2 regions of the Methylobacterium phyllosphaerae genome follow, and region 1 is predicted to be linked to the other one. Evidence: riboswitches for the same ligand, from Rfam matches in the RefSeq annotation. Region 1 holds a riboswitch; the other holds the start of a gene.
The links. Region 1 has a riboswitch for thiamine pyrophosphate ahead of thiO (glycine oxidase ThiO). Riboswitches for the same ligand answer to the same signal wherever they lie in the genome.

Region 1 (9,387 bases):
ACGACCCGGGACCCCACGGTCGTGCTGCTGACGCCCGGCCGGTACAATTCCGCGTTCTACGAACACTCGTTCCTGGCCGACAAGCTCGGCGTCGAGCTGGTGGAGGCATCCGACCTCTTCACCAAGGACGACGTGGTCTACATGCGCACCACCGAGGGGCCGCGAAAGGTCGATGTGATCTACCGCCGCCTCGACGACGATTTCCTCGACCCGCTGGTCTTCCGGCCCGATTCGGTGCTCGGCGTGCCCGGCCTGATGAACGCCTACGAGCGCGGCTCCGTCACCTTGGCGAACGCGGTCGGCACCGGCATCTCGGACGACAAGGCCGTCTACAGCTACATGCCGGAGATCGTGAAATTCTTCACCGGCGAGGAGCCGATCCTGCACAACGTGCCGACCTATCGCTGCCGCGAGAAGGACGCCTTCGCGTACGTGATGGACAACCTCTCCGAGTTGGTGGTGAAGGAAGTCAACGGTTCGGGCGGCTACGGCATGCTGGTCGGCCCGCACGCCAGCAAGCGCGAGCTGGACGACTTCGCCCGAAAGCTCAAGCACGCGCCCGACGGGTTCATCGCCCAGCCGACTCTCTCGCTCTCCACCTGCCCGACCTTCGTGGCCTCCGGCGTTGCGCCCCGTCACGTCGACCTGAGGCCTTTCGTGCTGTGCGGGGCGGACAAGATCCGGATCGTGCCGGGCGGTCTGACCCGGGTGGCGCTGAAGGAAGGGTCCCTGGTGGTCAATTCCAGCCAGGGCGGTGGCACGAAGGACACCTGGGTGCTCGACGCCTAAGGTCCGCGACGTCCGGACGTTCCGAGGCGCGGACACCGTGGTCCGCACGACTTGGCTGAAGACCGATGCTTTCCAGGACTGCCGACAATCTCTTCTGGCTCTCGCGCTACGTGGAGCGGGCCGACTTCGTCGCCCGTATCCTCGATGCGGCCCACCGTTTCGCCTCGCTGCCGACGAGCTACGGCGGCGGCGGGAGCAACGAGTGGGAATCCGCCCTCGCCTCGGCCGGCGACCCGGACGCGTTCAAGACGCACTACAGTGCGGTGAACGCCGACACGGTCTGCGATTTTCTGGCCTTCAGCCCGCACAACCCGTCCTCGATCCGCTCCTGCATCGAGGCGGCCCGCGAGAATGCCCGCTCGGTGCGCACGGCGCTCACCACCGAGATGTGGGACGCGATCAACGGCGCGTGGCTGGAGCTGCGCAACTACGCCGGCAAGGACCTCAACCGCGACGAATTCGGCCGCTTCCTCGACTGGGTGAAGACCGTCTCGCTGACCTTCGATGGCTCGGCCTTCCGGACGATGCTGCGCAACGACGCCTTCTGGTTCACACGGCTCGGCACGGCGATCGAGCGGGCCGACAACACCGCCCGCATCCTCGACGTGAAGTACCAGATCCTGCTGCCGCACGACGAGACGGTGGGCGGCAGCCTCGACTACTTCCAGTGGACCACGATCCTGCGCGAAGTCTCGGCGTTCAATGCCTATCACTGGGTGTATCGCGAGAGCGTCAAGCCGCTGCTGGTGGCCGACCTGCTGATGCTCAACAAGCAGATGCCGCGCTCCTTCGCCAACTGCTACGGCGTGATCGTCGAGTATCTGGATCTCATCGCCGACGCCTACGGGCGCCGGGGCCCGAGCCAGCGGCTCGCCGGCAACATGCTGGCGAAACTGGAAGGCGAGGATATCAACCGAGTCTTCGCCTCAGGGCTGCACGAATTCGTCGAAGCGTTCATTGCCGAGAACAACAGGGTGGGCGAGGCGATCGCCAAGCAGTATCTGGTCGGCTGAACGAGACGGACAGGACAGCGCATGCGCATCCGCGTGGTTCACGAGACCATCTACACCTACGAGCAGCCGGCCCGCGGGCTCGTGCAGGTCCTGAGGCTGACGCCCCGGGATCATGACGGCCAATACGTCCGCACGTGGCGGATCGACACCACCATCGACGGGCGGCTCACCGCCCGCGAGGACGGGTTCGGCAATGTCGTCCATTGGTTCACGCCGGACGAGCCGGCCGATGCCCTCACCATCCGCGTGACCGGCGAGGTCGATACCGATGACACGAACGGTGTCGTGCGCGGCACTGTGGAGCGCCTGCCGGATCAGTTCTTCCTGCGCGACACGGATCTGTGCGCGGCGAGCCCCGAGCTGCACGCCTTCGCGGAACGCGTCGCCGCGGAGGGCGACGGTGCGGTTCTGGCTCTCCTCCACAGGCTGATGGGCGCCGTCCGCGGCGCGGTGACCTACGAGCCCGGCCCCGCCTCCAGCGCGGTTCCAGCCGCCAAGGCCTTCGCGGCCGGGAGCGGCGTCTGCCAGGATCTCGCCCACGTCTTCCTTGCCGCCGCCCGCCACATCGGCATCCCGGCCCGCTACGTGGCCGGTTACCGGGCCCGGGACGACGGGCAGGCGGATGTCGAGGCGCCCCATGGCTGGGTCGAGGCCCTGGTGCCGGATCTCGGCTGGGTGGCGTTCGATCCGTGCTACGACGTCAGCCCCTCGGACAATTACATCCGCGTCGCAACGGGCCTGGACTATCTCGGCGCGGCCCCGATCCGCGGCAGCCGCACGGGGGGTGGCACCGAAACACTGGACGTGAAGCTCCGGGTCGAGCAAGGCAGGACCGCCGCCCAATCCTGATCGTTCAGACACCGGTCCGCCGGCCGTAGGAGAACCCGAAGACGATGACCTACTGCGTCGGTGTCCTGGTCGAGGAAGGGCTGGTGATGGTCGCCGACACCCGCACCAATGCGGGGCTCGACGATATCTCGACCTACCGAAAGCTGCACCATTTCAACGTACCGGGCGAGCGGGTGATGATGCTCGCCTCGGCCGGTAATCTCTCGATCACCCAGTCTGTTCTCAGCATGCTTCAGGAGGGCGTGCCCGGCGAGGAGGACGACGAGCCGCCGCAGAAGCTCGTCGAAGCGCCGACCATGTTCCAGGCCGCGCAGCTGATCGGCCGGGCCATCCGACGGGTGCGGGCGATCGAGAAGGACGGGTTCGAGGCGGCCAGCATCCGGTTCTCGATCTCGCTGCTGTTCGGCGGCCAGATCGGGAATGGCGAGATGCGTCTGTACCTGATCTATTCGGCCGGCAATTTCATCGAGTGCAGCACCGATGCGCCCTTCCTTCAGATCGGCGAGCACAAGTACGGCAAGCCGATCCTCGACCGGGCGGTGAGATACACGACCGAGCTGTACGACGCCCTGAAGGTCAGCCTCGTCTCGATGGATTCGACCATGCGGTCGAATCTCGGCGTGGGGCTGCCGATCGACATCGCCCTGGTTCGCCGGAACGCGCTGACGCTGGAAGTGAATCACCGGATCGAGGCTGGTGAGGGCTACTTCCACGACCTGCGCGAGCGCTGGTCGGCGGCGCTCCGGGCCGCGCATCGGGCCATCCCGCGGCCGCCTTACGGGCCGGCGGACAAATAGGGCTTGCGCGTTAGGACTTGCGCGAGGATTCGATCCGGCGCCGTGTCCGCGCGGACTTGCGGTTGATATCGCCCCGCCCGTCGTCCCGAGCGGAGCAAAGGGCCCCGGGTCCGTGCCGGTCGCGAGGCCCGTGCGCCGACCGGGTGGCGCCCCTCACACGGGGGCGCGATCGGCCGAGCTCCAGGCTTTCAGGACGGCCTGCGCGGCCTCGGCCGGCTCGCGCGCTCGCATCAGCCCACCCATGACGGCGACCGCCGCCGCCCCGGCGGCCCGGCATCCGCCGATTCGGTCCGCGTCGAGACCGCCGAGCGCCACGATCGGAAGCTCGCGATCGCAGGCCGCCGCGAGCCCCGCGAGGCCGAGCGCCGGGCCGTAGCCCGGCTTGCTGGCGGTCGCATAGATCGGGCTGAGGGTGGCGTAATCGGCACCGGCCGACGCCGCCTGGGCAACCTCGTGCGCCGCATGGGCCGACACGCCGATCAGCGCCCGCTCTCCCAGCGCCGCCCGTGCCGCCGCGATGGCCTCCGGTCCCGAGCCGCCGCCGAGATGGACGCCGTCGGCCCCGAGGGCGCGCGCCAACGCGACGTCACCGCCGACCGTCAGGACGCCTTTCGCGGCCCGCACGCGCTCTGCCACGGCCTCGCCGAGGCGCCGACGGGCGTCCGTCTCCAGATCGCGATCCCGGAACCAGATCCAGCGTCCGCCGCCATCGAGGATCGCCTGCACCGTCTCGGCGAGCGGCCGTGGATGCCCGTGCCGGTCCGTCACCGCGAGCAGCGGCGACGGCAGTGCCCTCACGAGCCGACGAGGCCGAGCTGCGGGCTCGATGGCTCGGCCCGGCCGCGGCGGGGAATGCGCCCGGCGCAATACGCGTCGCGTCCGGCCTCCACCGCCCGGCCCATGGCGCGGGCCATGCGCACGGGATCGTCGGCCTTGGCCACCGCGGTGTTGATCAGGCAGGCGGCGGCGCCGAGTTCCATGGCGATCACCGCATCCGAGGCGGTGCCGATCCCGGCATCGACCACGACCGGCACCTTCGCCCGGCGGCAGATCAGTTCGAGATTGGCCGGGTTGGCGATGCCCATCCCGGACCCGATCAGTGAGCCCATGGGCATCACGGCGGCGCAGCCGATATCCTCCAGGCGCTGGCATACGATCGGGTCGTCGTTGCAGTAGGGCAGCACCACGAAGCCGTCATCGACGAGATGGCGGCAGGCCTCGATCAGCTCCATCACGTCCGGGTAGAGCGTCTCCCGGTCACCGATCACCTCGACCTTGATCCAGTTGGTGTCGAGCGCCTCACGGGCGAGTTCGGCGGTCATGATCGCGTCGCGGGCCGTCTCGCAGCCGGCGGTATTCGGCAGGAAGCGCTTGCCCTTCAGGATCTTGACCGTGTCCGAGCCGTGGCCCTGCAGCGAGACCCTGCGGATCGAGGCGGTGACCACGTCGGCGCCGCTCGCCTGGACGGCGTCGCGCATGATCGCCTGCGTCGGATAGCCGGCGGTGCCGATGAACAGTCGCGACGATAGGCTCACGCCGGCGATGGTCAGGCTGTCATCCCCACCTTCGGGACGCAGCGGCGTATGGGTCTGATCCATGCTCAACCTCCCTGCATGGCGCGAACGATCTCGACGCGGTCGCCCTCCGCGATCCGGGTTTCCCCCCAGTCGCGGCGGCGCAGCACCCGGCCGTTCAGCGCGATGGCGACGCCCTGCGGGCTCTCGATGCCGCTCTCCGCGGCCTCGAGGCGGAACAGCGCGTCCACCGTCTCGGCCGCGCAGTCGCGCGGCTCACCGTTGACGACGAGCTTCATGCCGAGGCCCTCAGCGCGTCCGGCTGGCCGAAGCGCAGGCGGGTGAAGGGACGGGCGACCTCGGGCAGCGCGCCGTGCAACACCAGCGCGGCGATCGCCTCGGCGGTGATCGGGGCGAGCAGGTAGCCGTTGCGGTGATGCCCCGTGGCGGCGACGAGGCCCGGTGCGATGGTGTCGAGGATCGGCGCGTCGTCGTCCGAGGTCGGGCGGTAGCCGCTCCAGACGGCCTCGACTTCCATCTCCTCGATACCGGGCAGCACCCGGCGGGCGCCCTCCAGCAGCGCGTAGAGCCCGCCCGCGGTAACGCCGGGCCGGAAGCCGCAATCCTCCACGGTCGCGCCGACGATGAGCTGGCCGTCGCTCTTCGGCGCCATGTGGACCTGCTCGGTCCAGACCATCCGCGCGAGGGTGCCGGTGCGGGCGGTGGTGCGCAGCGCCAGGGACTGGCCCTTCAGCGGACGGACCGGAAGGGCGAGCGCGTCGGGGAGCAGACCGCCCTCCCCGCTCCAGGCGCCGGAAGCCAGGATGACGGTCTCCGCGGCGACGACGCGGTCGCCGGCGCGGATCCCGGTCACGCGGCCGCCCGACCAGTCGAGGGTGGTGACGGCGGTCCGCTCCACCAGGATCACGCCGGCCCGACGACAAGCCTCGGTGAGGGCCTCCATGACCAGACGGGGATCGACCTGATGGTCCAGCGGGCAGTGGATCCCGGCGGTGACGGAGGGGCGCAGGCCGGGCTCCAGGCGCCGCACCTCGCTGCCCGGCAGCCAGGTGGCGTCGAGTCCCGAGCGGCGCTGCAGGTCGTAGCGGAAGCGCAGGCGTTCGACCTCGTCGCGGCCGACCGCCAGCACCAGGGTGCCGTCCGCCCGATAGTCGATGGTTCGGCCGGACTCGGCCTCAAGGGCGTCGCGGAAGCCGGGCCAGAGCCGGAGCGAGTCCAGGGCGAGCGGCAGAAGCGGGTCCGAGCCGGGCTCGTGCTCGGCGGCCGGAGCCAGCATGCCGGTGGCCGCGAGGCTCGCGCCCGCGCCGATCGTCTCCCGCTCCAGCACGGTCACCGTGCGGCCGGCCCGCGCGAGCCGCCACGCGATCGACAGACCGATCAGCCCGCCGCCGATGACGGCGACGGCGGTCCGCGCCGGCAGGACGGCGGGCGCGACGACGCCCTCGGGATTGCGGCGGCTGCCGATCGGTGAGGCAGGTCGGTCGAAGGGCACAGGCATCTCCGCGGATTGCCGTCGCGGGGAGCGGGCCGTGCGCTTCTACCAGAAGCTGTGGCCTGCCTTTCGGGCGGCCGCGGTCCAATCCCTACGCCGGTATGAGCCGGATCAGGTTCGAAGGATTTCCGCGCCGCAGGTCCTAAGGGACGTGCCAGCGGTTTCTCAGCCCCTTGCCGGGGATCTCCCTGGAACAGACGCAGATGTGGCGTCACGGCTTGTGTCGGTCAACCCCGCGCCGCCGCCTCTGCATCATTCCCGTGACAATCCGCGGGTCGCGGTGACAGTCCAGACACCAAGCGGACCGGAATCGGCGCGCGGACAGCGGTCGCGATAGGCGGCGCGCACCATCCCTTCACGCGTCTGGGATCTGATCGCCGGGATCCCGGACCTTCTCCGGGCGCCGGCACTCCACGTCACGGGCGAATTTGCGTGCGCACAATCCTGTTGATCTGCATGCTCGGCTTTCTCGGCGTCACGGCCGTCCTGAAGGTGCGCGACGGCATGCGGGCGGCGCCGGTCGCGCTCGCCGTCGCACCGCCGCAGGAGCCGGATCTCGCAGGCCGTGCCGCCGCCGGTGTGGCCCTCCAGGCTGGCCGCAACGGCCATTTCTTCGTCAACGCTCTGCTGGACGGCCGTTCACTGCCGATGATGGTGGATACCGGGGCGAGCGCCTGCGCGTTCTCCGAGGAGGACGCCGCGCGGATCGGGATCCAGGTCGCTGCGTCCGATTTCACGCGCGTCTGGAACACCGCGAACGGGACGGTTCGCGTGGCGCCGATCCGGATCGCGATCGTGCAGATCGGATCGATCACGGTGCGAGACGTCGATGCGGTCGTGATCCCGCGCGGGCTCCTGTCCACCAGCCTGCTGGGCATGTCATTCCTCAGACGCCTGCGCGATTTCGGCGTCTCTGGCAGCACGATGACTCTGAGGGGCTGAAACGCCCGAACGCCCATGCCGATCTCTGGGGTCGCGGTGCGCCAACGGCGGCTGGCGCGGCCCGTCTCCCCGGGATCGGCTGCGGGACCAGGTCGATCACGCGTCCGATCCTGCGCGGAAAATATTCGGTGCGCAGGCCACGGGCGGCCCGATGATGGATCGTCCCCGACCGGTTTAATAATTCAATCCTTCCCGGTTGATTTATAGATCTTATGTTATTGTGTTTAGATATTTCTGAGTTTGACCCCGATAAAGCTGAAAATACGCCGATCAATCAGAATGATCATGGAGCAATCGGTCGTTTTGTCAATGCGCTGATGTGGTGCTAGGAGCCGTGATGACTGCGCGTTCAAGGCGTGAGTGCATGACGGGGCGGCTTCAAGATGAAGAATCGCGAATCCACGATCTGCTTATCGATGATCGTGAAGAACGAAGCCCACGTGATCCGTCGGTGCATCGACTCCGTTCGTCCGATCATCGATCATTGGATCATCGTTGACACTGGATCGACGGATGGAACACAGGATATTGTCCGTGCCGCGCTCGCGGACATACCGGGGGCCCTGGTCGAGCGCCCCTGGGTCGATTTTGCCTTTAATCGGAACGAGGCCCTGAAACTCGCACGGCGTCACGCGCAGTACGCTCTGATCATCGACGCGGATGATGAGCTGGTCATCCCGACCGACTTCACGATGCCGAAGTTGCGTGCGCCCGGCTATCGGTTCGAGATCATCGACGAGCAGACGCGATACTGGCGCACCCAGTTGGTCAGATGCCGGGAAAACTGGCGCTACCGGGGCGTCCTGCACGAATTTCTCAGCTGCCCCGGCGTCTCCGAGACACCGGTCCTTCCCCTCGCGATGCGCCGGGGTGATGACGGCGCCCGTCACCGCGACACCACGGCGGATGCGCGGGATATCGCCGTTCTCAAGAAGGCGTTGGAGGTCGAGACCGATCCACACATGATCGCCCGATACACGATGTACCTCGGGACAACCTATAATGCTGCTGGAGAATACAGGAAAGCTCTCGAATCCTTTCTGAAGCGAGCAGAGCTGGGCGGATGGGACGAGGAGGTCTATTACAGTCTGCTGATGGCCGCCGTGAACGCGGAGCGCCTCGATGAGCCGGAGGACAGGGTGTTGCAGCTCTACGAGCGCGCGACCTCCGTCCGCCCCGCGCGGGCGGAAGCGCGCCACGGGGCCAGTCGGTTCTGCCGGTTGAGGAAGCGCTTCGCGGACGGATATCGATACGCGGAGGCGGGCCTGGCACTCGAACTTCCGAGCGAGGGGATTTCCCTGAATCCGTGGGTCTACGAATACGGCATACTCGAAGAGTTCGCCATCAACGCGTACCATATCGGCCAGTACAGCGCGTGCGGACATGCCTGCCTGAAGATCCTCGAACGGAGGCATGTCCCGAAGGAGGTGGCCATACATGCCGGCGCCTTGGCCCGGGCGGTGATGGCGAGGATGATCGACCCGGTCTGGGGTTGCCGGCACAACCCCTACACTCTGCCGTTCGTGCCGAAGTGGTGAGTCCGAGCGGCGCACGGATCGGTTGCGGGGCAGGGTTCACGGCGGACGGGTGGGACGGCTTCCTGACGCCGAGAGCCGATCGAGGACGCGATCGGAGAGGGGCTCAGCTGGATTTGCGCGGGCGCAGGAACTTTGGCCGGAAGACCGCCATGGGCTCGTCGAACCCGTTGAGCCGGTGCTCGCCCAGCGGGATCGGATCCCCCCAGAGGAAGTCCACGAAGGGCTTGGACATCAGCAGCGGCTCGCCGAGGGTGCGATTCAGCTGCGCGATGCGGCTCGCGAGGTTCACGTCGCGGCCGATCACCGTGAAGTCGAGGCGGGAGCCGGACCCGACATTGCCGTAGGCGGCCTCGCCGTGGTGGAGCGCGATGCCCGCGGCCACCGGTACCGGGAACTGGTGCAGGGCGTTCGCTTCGTCGAGGGCCGCCAGGG
Region 2 (9,387 bases), 2.7 Mb from region 1:
AGGCGCCGACCATCTCCAGCAGCGTCACTTCGGACGTGCCCAGGGCGATGGAGCCGTTGGCCTGGAGCGGCGAGGTGATGCCGAGCCGCTGGGCGGTCTGCACCACGGTCTTCGGGCCGACCTCCTGGCCGAGCCGCACCGCGACGGTATTGAGCGAATGGGCGAGCGCCGTCCGCAGGGTGACAGGCCCCTCGTACCGGTGCGAGTAGTTCTCCGGGGCCCAGTTGCCGATCCGGACCGGCGCGTCCTCGCGGACCGTGTCGGGCGTGGCGCCGTGCTCCACGGCAGCGAGGTACACGAAGGGCTTGAACGAGGAGCCGGGCTGGCGCTTCGCGGTCGTGGCACGGTTGAACTGGCTCTGGGCGTAGTCGCGCCCGCCGATCAGCGCCCGGATCGCGCCGTCGGGCCGCATCGAGACCAGCGCGCCCTGGCCGACATTGAAGCGCGCGCCCTTGGCGTTGAGCTCGTCGGTGAGCACCTTCTCGGCGGCGGCCTGGAGGACGGGATCGACGGTCGTCTGGACCGTGATGTCGGTGTCGAACTTGCCGACGTAGTCGTCGAGCACGTCCATCACGAGGTCTGCGACGTAATTGGCCGAACCGCCGCCGCGGGCATTGGTGGGCTTCGCCGGCTGGGCGAGCGCCACCTTCACGTCCTGCGGCGCGGCGAAGCCGAGTTCCTGCATCGCGGCGAGCACCTGGGCGGCGCGGGCCTGGGCGGCCGGGAGGTTGCGGTTCGGAGCGAGCCGCGACGGCGCCTGAACGAGGCCGCCGAGCATCGCGGCCTGCGCAAGGCTCACCTCCTTGGCGGGCTTGCCGAAATAGCGCTGCGCGGCCGCCTCGACGCCGTAGGCGCCGGCGCCGAAATAGACACGGTTCAGGTAGAGCTCGAGGATCTCGTCCTTGGTGTACTTGTGCTCCAGCCAGAGCGCGAGGATCGCCTCCTGGATCTTGCGCGAGGCGGTCCGCTCCTGCGTCAGGAACAGATTCTTGGCGAGCTGCTGCGTCAAGGTCGAGCCGCCCTGCGCGACGCCGCGCCGGGTCAGGTTCTGACCGATGGCGCGCAGGATGCCGACCGGATCGACGCCGAAATGCTGGTAGAAGCGCCGATCCTCGATCGCCACGAAGGCGCGCGGCAAGTAGGGCGGCAATTCCTTGATCGAGACCACCCGGCCGCCGGTCTCGCCGCGATTGGCGAGCAGCGAGCCGTCGCTTGCCAGGATGGCGATGTTGGGCGGCCGCTTCGGCACCGCGAGCTGGTCGATCGGCGGCAATTGCGACGCGTGGTAGGCGATGAGCCCGGCAAGCCCGATCACCCCCCAGAGACCGAGGACGACGGTGCCGTAGACGATGCGGCCGAGCCAGGACCGCCGGCGTCGGCCGCGACCCGAGGCCTTCGCCCGCCCGGTGGTCCGCGCCGGCGCCTTGTTCGGCTGCCGCGCTCCTCCGCCGCCCGATCGCTTCGCCACGCCGTCTCCTGCCCCCCCGGGACGGTCCTCCCGGGACAGGCGCAGATCGAGTTCGCCGCGATCCCGGACACGCCCCTCGGGCACGTCGAAGTTCGGCTCAATCCTGCCCCGACCCTTGGCCATGCATCCCGTCTACGAATGTTCCGCCGCAGCGCGTCTGTCGGGCGCGCCGCAGGACGGTTTCCGCACGCTAAATGCGGCGGTTTAAGGGGCCGTTATCGAAGCGTTCGGCGCCCGTTCCCCATCCCGCGCGCCGATACGCCCTAGCGTTGGGCAGGAGGCTGGACGGCCGGCGCGCCGAGCACCCGTCGGGCCTCCGCGAGCAGCACGGAATGGCGAGCCGATTGCGGACCTGAATCCGGCGTCTCGCGGCCCAGCCGGGCGATGCGCGACCGGAACAGGCGTCGGCGCAGGCCGAACCAGCCGATGCTCATCAGCAGCGCCTGAAGCACGAGACGGACGGCCTCCGTCCGCTCGCGCTCCTCGGCGACCACAGCCGAGAGCGCCGCCTCGCGGCGAAGGGCAGCCTCCAGCTCCTCCCGGACGGCGGCGCGGGCCGCCTCGTCCTTGCGCGCCGCGTCGAGCTGGATCCGGCATTCCTGCAGCGCGCTGAGCAACAGAAGCTCCTGCGCGGACGCATCCCTCATTAAGGCCTCCTGGGGCGCCCTATCCCGTTCGACCACGGGTGGCTCCGCCCGATCATCGTCATGGCGGTGCCAAAACAGCCCGCACAGATCCGTGCGCGACGCCATAGCGAGCGCGGCCGCTGGCCGGAAGCCGCCGACCGGATTATTCGGCACGCGGACCGCGACGCAATGGGGAATCGGGGACGTGCAGATTCGGATCGCTCTGGCCTTCGGAGCCATCATGCTGGGAGCCGGCACGGTGATGCCCGCGCCGGCCCGGGCCTATCAGCTCGACACGGTGTATCTGGTCGGCTGCGCCCAGGAAGGCGGCGTCTGCCGGATGCCCTACGCGACCAACGTCTATTACGGCGTGCCCGGCCGGACCAACGGTCGGCCGTTTCCTCAGGGCGGCGCCGTGCCCTGCAACAGCCAGACCTTCGGCGATCCCGCACCGGGCCAGGCGAAGAGCTGCTGGTACGCACCGCGCATCACTGCAGGCGGCTCTGGCGGTGGCGGCTACGGCGGTGGCGGCTACGGCGGTGGCGGGTACCGGAGCGACGATTACGACGACCGGCGCGACGCCTATCGCTATGGCCGCGACTACGACCGGCCGCGCGCACGCCGCTCGTACGACGACGATTATGGGCCTGGGCCGCGCCGCTACAGGGATGATCCGGACGACTATTGATCTCGATCTGAGAGCGCAGGCAAGGGATCGTATTTGCCCTGTTAACCCCCATCCGGCATCGTCCCGGACCGCGGAGATCGTCTCCGCGGGCCCGCGGGTGCGGATGGGGGAGTCGATGAGGGAGAATCGCCGCGGCGTCTTCCGGAAGAACGCCTTCACCTTCGGCGCGGTCCTGCTCGACGGCGGCGAAGTCAGTTGCCTGGTCTGGGACGCGACCGAGGTCGGCGCCCAGATCGAGGTCGACGGCGATCATGTGGTGCCGGACCGCTTCCCGCTCCGCGTGAGCGCCGGCGCCGAGCCGCGCGCGGCGGCCGTTGCATGGCGGCGCAGCCGCCGGATCGGCATCGCCTTCGAGGGCTGAAGCCGCCCGTCTCAGGTCGCCTGCAGGACCGGGCGGGTCCGGGACTCCGACCCCACGAGCCGGCACCAGCGCGGCCGCACGAACAGCAGATCGAGCGCCGTGCCGCGAACCAGCCGCTCCAGGACCAGCGGCAGCAGCACCGCCACGGTCATGACGATGAGGCTTGCAAGTCCGATATCGGCGATGGCTCCGGTGCGCACGAGAATCTCCCGGGTCGCCGCCATGGGTAGCGAAAAGGCGAGATAGATCACGATCGAGCGCTGCCCGCAGGTTCGGACCGCCTCGGCGATCGGCCCCCCGACGCGGCCAAGGAGCGACGCCGCCACCACGATCGCGAGCGCACCGGCGGCGCCGAGAGCGAGGCTCACCAGCGGCAGGCTGGCGAGGGTCGGGTGATTCGGAAGGCCCGACGGAGTCAGCGCGAGCCAACCTTCCACGAACGCCCATGCGGCGAGGCCGCACAGGGCGAGCCGGACCCGGTGCCGGGCCGCGTCCGCGAGGGCGAAGATGCGGCCGGCGAACAGATAGCCGGCGACGAAGAAGACATATCGGGCGCAGAACTCCTCGATGAGGGTCGACTCGCTGCGGATGTCGGCAATCTGCAGCACGGCGGCACCGGCGAGCAGCACGGCGTCGGGCACGCGGCGCAGAGCCTTGGTGACGACCGAGAACACCGCGAGCAGATAGATGAACCACAGCGTCGAGTAGGGTTCGATCAGGGCATGGGCGAGATGCGCCGCGAAGGCCGTGGGGCCGTCATCGCCGGCGATCTTGCCGTATCTGGCGGCCGACTGGATCACGAGCCAGAGCAGGTAGAAATAGGCGAAATGGACCACCCGGCGGTCGGAGAACAGGCGCCAGTCGCGGTCGATCACCCGCCCCATGAACAGGCCGGACAGAAGGAAGAAGTCCGGAATCCGGAACGGCTTCGCGAAGGCCACGACCGGATGGAGGAAACCTTCCCCGCCCATGGCGTCGCCGGTGCCCGTGACGGAATGCATCATGACCACCAGGAGGATGCAGATCCCCTTGGCGATATCGACCCAGGCGAGCCGATCACCCGTATCCCCGACCCCGGCCATCGTCCCACCCTCGCGATCGGAGGGATCCTGGACCGATTTGGGTTGACGGCGATGAACGTGATCGCCGCAACCTGCGGATGTGACGAACGGTCGGTAAACGCCGGCGGTCAGACCTTGCGCCGCGCCGACCGCCGCGCGCGGGTCATACGCGTCGCGGCGTGAAAATCGTCCGGCCGGCCGCGCACCCAGGCGAGGAAGCGGGCTATCTCCGGATCGGTCCGCAGGGCTTCGAGATCGGCCAGGCGCTTGGCGATCTCGGCCTCACTGTAGCGTGCATGGATCGCCGAGTGGCAGATCTGGTGCAGGCGGACGGTACCGCGATGGGTTCCGCCCTTCAGCTTCGGGGTGAGGTGATGGAGGCTGGAGCGAGCGCCGTGCGGAATCGGGCGCTCACAGAGCGGGCAGACCGGCTCGGGCCGGCCCTGCGCACCCGGTGCGTCCGGATCTTCGGCGCTCCAGCGCTGCGAGCGCCGTCCGACCACGCGCCCCCCTCTCCTATCCTTGCTGATCGACCGGCTGCGGGCAGGTCGGACCGACACGCTCTCTGAACAACGCCTCGGCCTCTCGGTCCCGGCCCCCCAGGATGGACACGTGGTCGCCCGGGATCACGGCGATCCGCGCCCGAGGGCCGGCTGCTGCGGCGAGGCTTTGCGCCAACTTGAGCGGCACCACCGTGTCGTCGCGTCCCTGCACGATCAGAACCGGCGCAGTTCCGCCACGGATGCGCGTGTCCGAGCGGTATGTGTCGCGCAGGAGCCAGATGGGGACTAGCGGGACATGCAGCCGCACGGTGTGGATCATCGAGTCGAACGGGGCCTCCAAGTAAAGCCCGATCGTCGGCACCCGTTCGGCGACTGCGACCGCGACGGCCGCCCCCAGCGAATGGCCGTGCAGCAGGATCGGCGCATCGGGCGCCTGTGCTCGCGCGGCGTTCACGGCCGCCAGGCCGTCGCGGATCAGGCCGTCTTCGCTGGGGCTGCCGGTCGAGCCGGGATAGCCGCGATAGGCCACGGTCAGCAGACCCCAGCCGCGCGCCCGCCACGGCTCCGCGGCGAAGCGCTCCGCGTGCGGTTCCGGGCGGGATCCATTGCCGTGGAAACTGACGATGACGCCGCAGCCCGGCCGCGGCGGCCGCCACAGTCCGTGCAGGGTCTCGCCATCCGAGGTCGCGACCGTGATCGTCGCGACCCCGGGCGGCACCGGCCAGGGTGTCGGCGGGCTGAAGGCGCCCGGATAGAGGAAGCGGCGCTGTCCGAGGGCGAGCGCGGCGCAGGCCAACCCGCAGAGCAGGAGCACGGCGAGCAGGAGGCCGGCGAGGAGTCGCATGCGATGCGGGGGAGGCCGTGGGGTTGAGAAGCGGATACGTTCGATCGAACGGTTTTCGGGATGTGTTTTCTAGGGCGCCCGGTCAGCATTGACAAAGCCGTCCGCGCGCCTGAGTCTGGAACCGTTCCGAGGGGAGCCCCGCAGGGGGCTGAGATTGGGCACGCTGCCCTGACCCTTGAACCTGATCCGGCTCATACCGGCGGAGGGACGGGAACCTGCGGTCGCATGTCGCGCGGCCCCATCTCATCTCGGCCATCGCGTGGACCGGACTGCTCCAGCACGAGGAGAGGCCCACGATGAACGCACCCGTTCTCCCCAAGGATGTGAAAGGCAGCCCGGAGACCGTGACCACGGGTCCGGTGACCGGATCGCGCAAGGCCTATGCGAGCCCGGCCGGACGGCCGGACATCCGCGTCCCCTACCGCGAGATCGTCCTCTCCGATCCGAAGGAGGAACCGGTGCGGGTCTACGACCCGTCGGGCCCCTACACCGAGACCGACGCGCGGATCGACCTCAATGCCGGCCTCCCCGGCGTGCGCGAGCCCTGGATCGCGGCCCGCGGTTACGCGGCCGTCGCCCCGCGGGCGGTGAAGCCCGAGGATAACGGCTTCGCGGGCGACAAGCTCGTGGCCCCCTGCCCCGCCGAGCGGACCATCCGCAAGGCGGCCCCGGGCCAGAGGGTGACCCAGTACGAGTTCGCCCGCGCGGGGATCATCACCGAGGAGATGATCTACGTCGCCCATCGCGAGAACGTCTGCCGCGAGAAGATGCTCGCGGGCGCCGAGGCCGCACTCGCCGACGGCCAGAGCTTCGGGGCCTCGGTCCCGCCCTTCATCACCCCCGAATTCGTGCGCGACGAGATCGCCCGCGGCCGAGCGATCATCCCGGCCAACATCAACCACACCGAGCTGGAGCCGATGGCGATCGGCCGGAACTTCCTGGTCAAGATCAACGCCAACATCGGCAACTCGGCCGTGACGTCCTCGGCCGCCGACGAGGTCGAGAAGCTCGTCTGGTCGATCCGCTGGGGCGCCGACACGGTCATGGACCTGTCCACCGGCCGCAACATCCACAACATCCGCTCGTGGATCATCCGGAACAGCCCGGTCCCGATCGGCACGGTGCCGATCTATCAGGCGCTGGAGAAGGTCGGCGGCGACCCGCTCAAGCTCGACTGGGAGGTCTTCAAGGACACGCTGATCGAGCAGGCCGAGCAGGGCATCGACTACTTCACCATCCATGCCGGCGTGCGGCTGGCCCACGTGCCGCTGACCGCCCGGCGCGTCACCGGCATCGTCTCCCGCGGCGGCTCGATCATGGCGCGCTGGTGCCTGGCCGGGCACCGGGAATCGTTCCTCTACGAGCGGTTCGACGAGATCTGCGACATCATGCGGGCCTACGACGTGTCGTTCTCGCTGGGCGACGGCCTGCGCCCGGGCTCGATCGCCGACGCCAACGACGCCGCCCAGTTCGGCGAGCTGGAGACGCTGGGCGAGCTGACCAAGGTCGCCTGGGACAAGGGCTGCCAGGTGATGATCGAGGGCCCCGGCCACGTGCCGATGCACAAGATCAAGGTCAACATGGAGAAGCAGCTGAAGGAGTGCGGCGAGGCGCCGTTCTACACCCTCGGCCCGCTGACCACCGACATCGCCCCCGGCTACGACCATATCACCTCGGGCATCGGCGCCGCGATGATCGGCTGGTTCGGCACCGCGATGCTCTGCTACGTCACCCCGAAGGAGCATCTCGGCCTGCCCGACCGGGACGACGTGAAGACCGGCGTGATCACCTACAAGATCGCCGCCCACGCCGCCGACCTCGCCAAAGGCCACCCGGCCGCGCAGCTGCGCGACGACGCGCTCAGCCGCGCCCGGTTCGACTTCCGCTGGGAGGACCAGTTCAACCTGGGCCTCGATCCGGATACGGCCCGCCGCTACCACGACGAGACCCTGCCGAAGGACGCCCACAAGGTCGCGCATTTCTGCTCGATGTGCGGGCCGAAATTCTGCTCGATGAAGATCACGCAGGATCTGCGCGCCGAGGTGCTGGCGATGGAGGAAGCCGGCGAAGTCGTGGGCGCGTCGCCCGCGATGTCCAAGGCCGAGGCCGAAGCCGGCATGCGGGCCAAGTCGGAGGAGTTCCTGGCCGAGGGCGGCAAGCTCTACGTCGACGCCGCCGAGTGAGGCCAAGGCACGCCCGGTCCGATCCGGATGCGGGCGTGCCGCCGTTCCGCCCCGGCGTTCCACCGCACGGGGCCTCAATGTCGAGGACCGCTCCGGGTCGGGCGCCATTGGTACCGCGCATCGCCTCACGCATCTGATCCGCGGCGATGCCGACGGCGCGCGGGGTGCCCAGTTCGACGATCGGGGCGCAAATCCTTCTCTGATCCGCCTGGACAGAGCGGAGCGCTTCCAGTCGCAGGCGCTTCCTGTCAGGTGCCCCGTAGCCGCCCGACGCAGCCTTGCTGAGCAAGCGGGTATCCCGAGCCTGAAAATGGGCACCGGATGCAGCACTGCGGCTGCGCATGCGATCACGATGATGCGGGCGCGTCCGACGTCGACCGGTGCGCGCCCGTGGATGGCATGGAGCCGCGCAACGATCTTGCAGCGAGGCTTGCGGACAAACGGGTCACGCTTCCCCGATCGTCTCCGGTCGCCTGCACGGCGAGCACCCGCCTCGCGATGGCGAGCATCGGAAGATACCTGCCTGAACCGCACTCCGGACGACACGGGATGGCCCGCGGTACCGTGGCGACTGAATGGATCAGATGCCCGACGAGCCGCCTCTCGGGGAGAAAGCCGCACGGATTTGTGTCGCAACGCTAACGGGATGTTCATCGCATCTCGGACCGCGAGCCACCATCCGGTGGATCGCCTGCTGCTGTTAACCGCTGGTTAGGCAGCCGCCCGTCTCAATCCTTCGATCACAGGATCGCAGGAGACCGGCCATGGAGATCCGTCCGCTGACACCCCCGACGTCGGGGCCGCAGGGCCTCGACGCCCTAGGCGCGACGGCCGCCGCCGCCGTGACGCAGGAGGCCCCCGTGCCCCAGAGCACATCCGCGCCCCTCGAACCCGCGGTGAAGCTCGACATCGGCGCAAACGGCGGTAAGGCGCGCTACATTCAGGATCCGGACACGAGCACGATCGTCTTCCAGGTGGTTGATCCTGCGTCCGGCAACGTGATCGATCAACTCCCCAGCGAAACCGCTCTGCGCAATCGCGCTTACGATACCGCCCGCGGCACGCAGGGGGCACAGACAGGCAGCCTCTCCCGCGTCGCCTGAACGCCGTCGGTCAGACGCGTAGCCAGCGGCCCGACGCAGCGGGCGGGGCCCGGGCTGAACCGCGCCAGGGACAGGAGAGCCACCAGAGCAAGCCGCCACGCGACGAGGAGGCTGTTCTCGACAGGCGGCGCCGGGGCCGGGATTCCGATCGACCGGCTTCGAGACAACGAGCTCACTGCCGTCCAAGGCACACAGAAATCGCGCTGATTCGCGCGCACGGCCATGCAGGGGTCGGATGCCGGGCCGCGAAATCGGGGATCCAGGTCAGCGCCTCCACCGGATCGCAAGGCGTATCCGAACCCGTCGCGCCTTCGCCGGGCAGCACAAGGAAGATCGCCCTCGGAACCGTGATCCTTTTATGTGCCGCGGACAGTTCGCGTGAGATTTTTCGGGCCTCGTAGCCGCTTTGAGAGGTTCCCATGCGTTTGACGCCATCGCCGTCGAACTGCTAAACGGTCGGCGCACATGAGGGCTTGGGACCGGTCGCATCGACCGTCGTCAACGCCGGATCCGGACCAGTCATGTGGGCGGGCGTAGTTCAGTGGTAGAA

Region 2: it holds a riboswitch for thiamine pyrophosphate, as region 1 does, so the genes downstream of both, thiC (phosphomethylpyrimidine synthase ThiC) here and thiO (glycine oxidase ThiO) in region 1, are expected to answer to the same signal.

Annotation. Positions count from the first base shown of each region.
Region 1 covers NZ_CP015367.1:97,639-107,025, reverse strand. Annotated here, with positions in the region: gene MCBMB27_RS00480 (circularly permuted type 2 ATP-grasp protein) at 1-789, shown strand, start outside; gene MCBMB27_RS00475 (alpha-E domain-containing protein) at 855-1,802, shown strand; gene MCBMB27_RS00470 (transglutaminase family protein) at 1,824-2,651, shown strand; gene MCBMB27_RS00465 (proteasome-type protease) at 2,696-3,448, shown strand; gene MCBMB27_RS00460 (thiamine phosphate synthase) at 3,602-4,246, opposite strand; gene thiG (thiazole synthase) at 4,243-5,046, opposite strand; gene thiS (sulfur carrier protein ThiS) at 5,049-5,261, opposite strand; gene thiO (glycine oxidase ThiO) at 5,258-6,481, opposite strand; TPP riboswitch at 6,546-6,674, opposite strand; gene MCBMB27_RS00440 (TIGR02281 family clan AA aspartic protease) at 6,908-7,417, shown strand; gene MCBMB27_RS00435 (glycosyltransferase) at 7,834-8,955, shown strand; gene MCBMB27_RS00430 (adenylate/guanylate cyclase domain-containing protein) at 9,059-9,387, opposite strand, start outside.
Region 2 covers NZ_CP015367.1:2,778,699-2,788,085, forward strand. Annotated here, with positions in the region: gene MCBMB27_RS12475 (transglycosylase domain-containing protein) at 1-1,591, opposite strand, end outside; gene MCBMB27_RS12480 (hypothetical protein) at 1,732-2,115, opposite strand; gene MCBMB27_RS12485 (hypothetical protein) at 2,300-2,782, shown strand; gene MCBMB27_RS12490 (hypothetical protein) at 2,898-3,143, shown strand; gene MCBMB27_RS12495 (acyltransferase family protein) at 3,155-4,225, opposite strand; gene MCBMB27_RS12500 (HNH endonuclease family protein) at 4,333-4,707, opposite strand; gene MCBMB27_RS12505 (alpha/beta hydrolase) at 4,721-5,551, opposite strand; TPP riboswitch at 5,671-5,776, shown strand; gene thiC (phosphomethylpyrimidine synthase ThiC) at 5,848-7,734, shown strand; gene MCBMB27_RS12515 (FlaG family protein) at 8,499-8,837, shown strand; tRNA gene MCBMB27_RS12520 (tRNA-Gly) at 9,365-9,387, shown strand, end outside.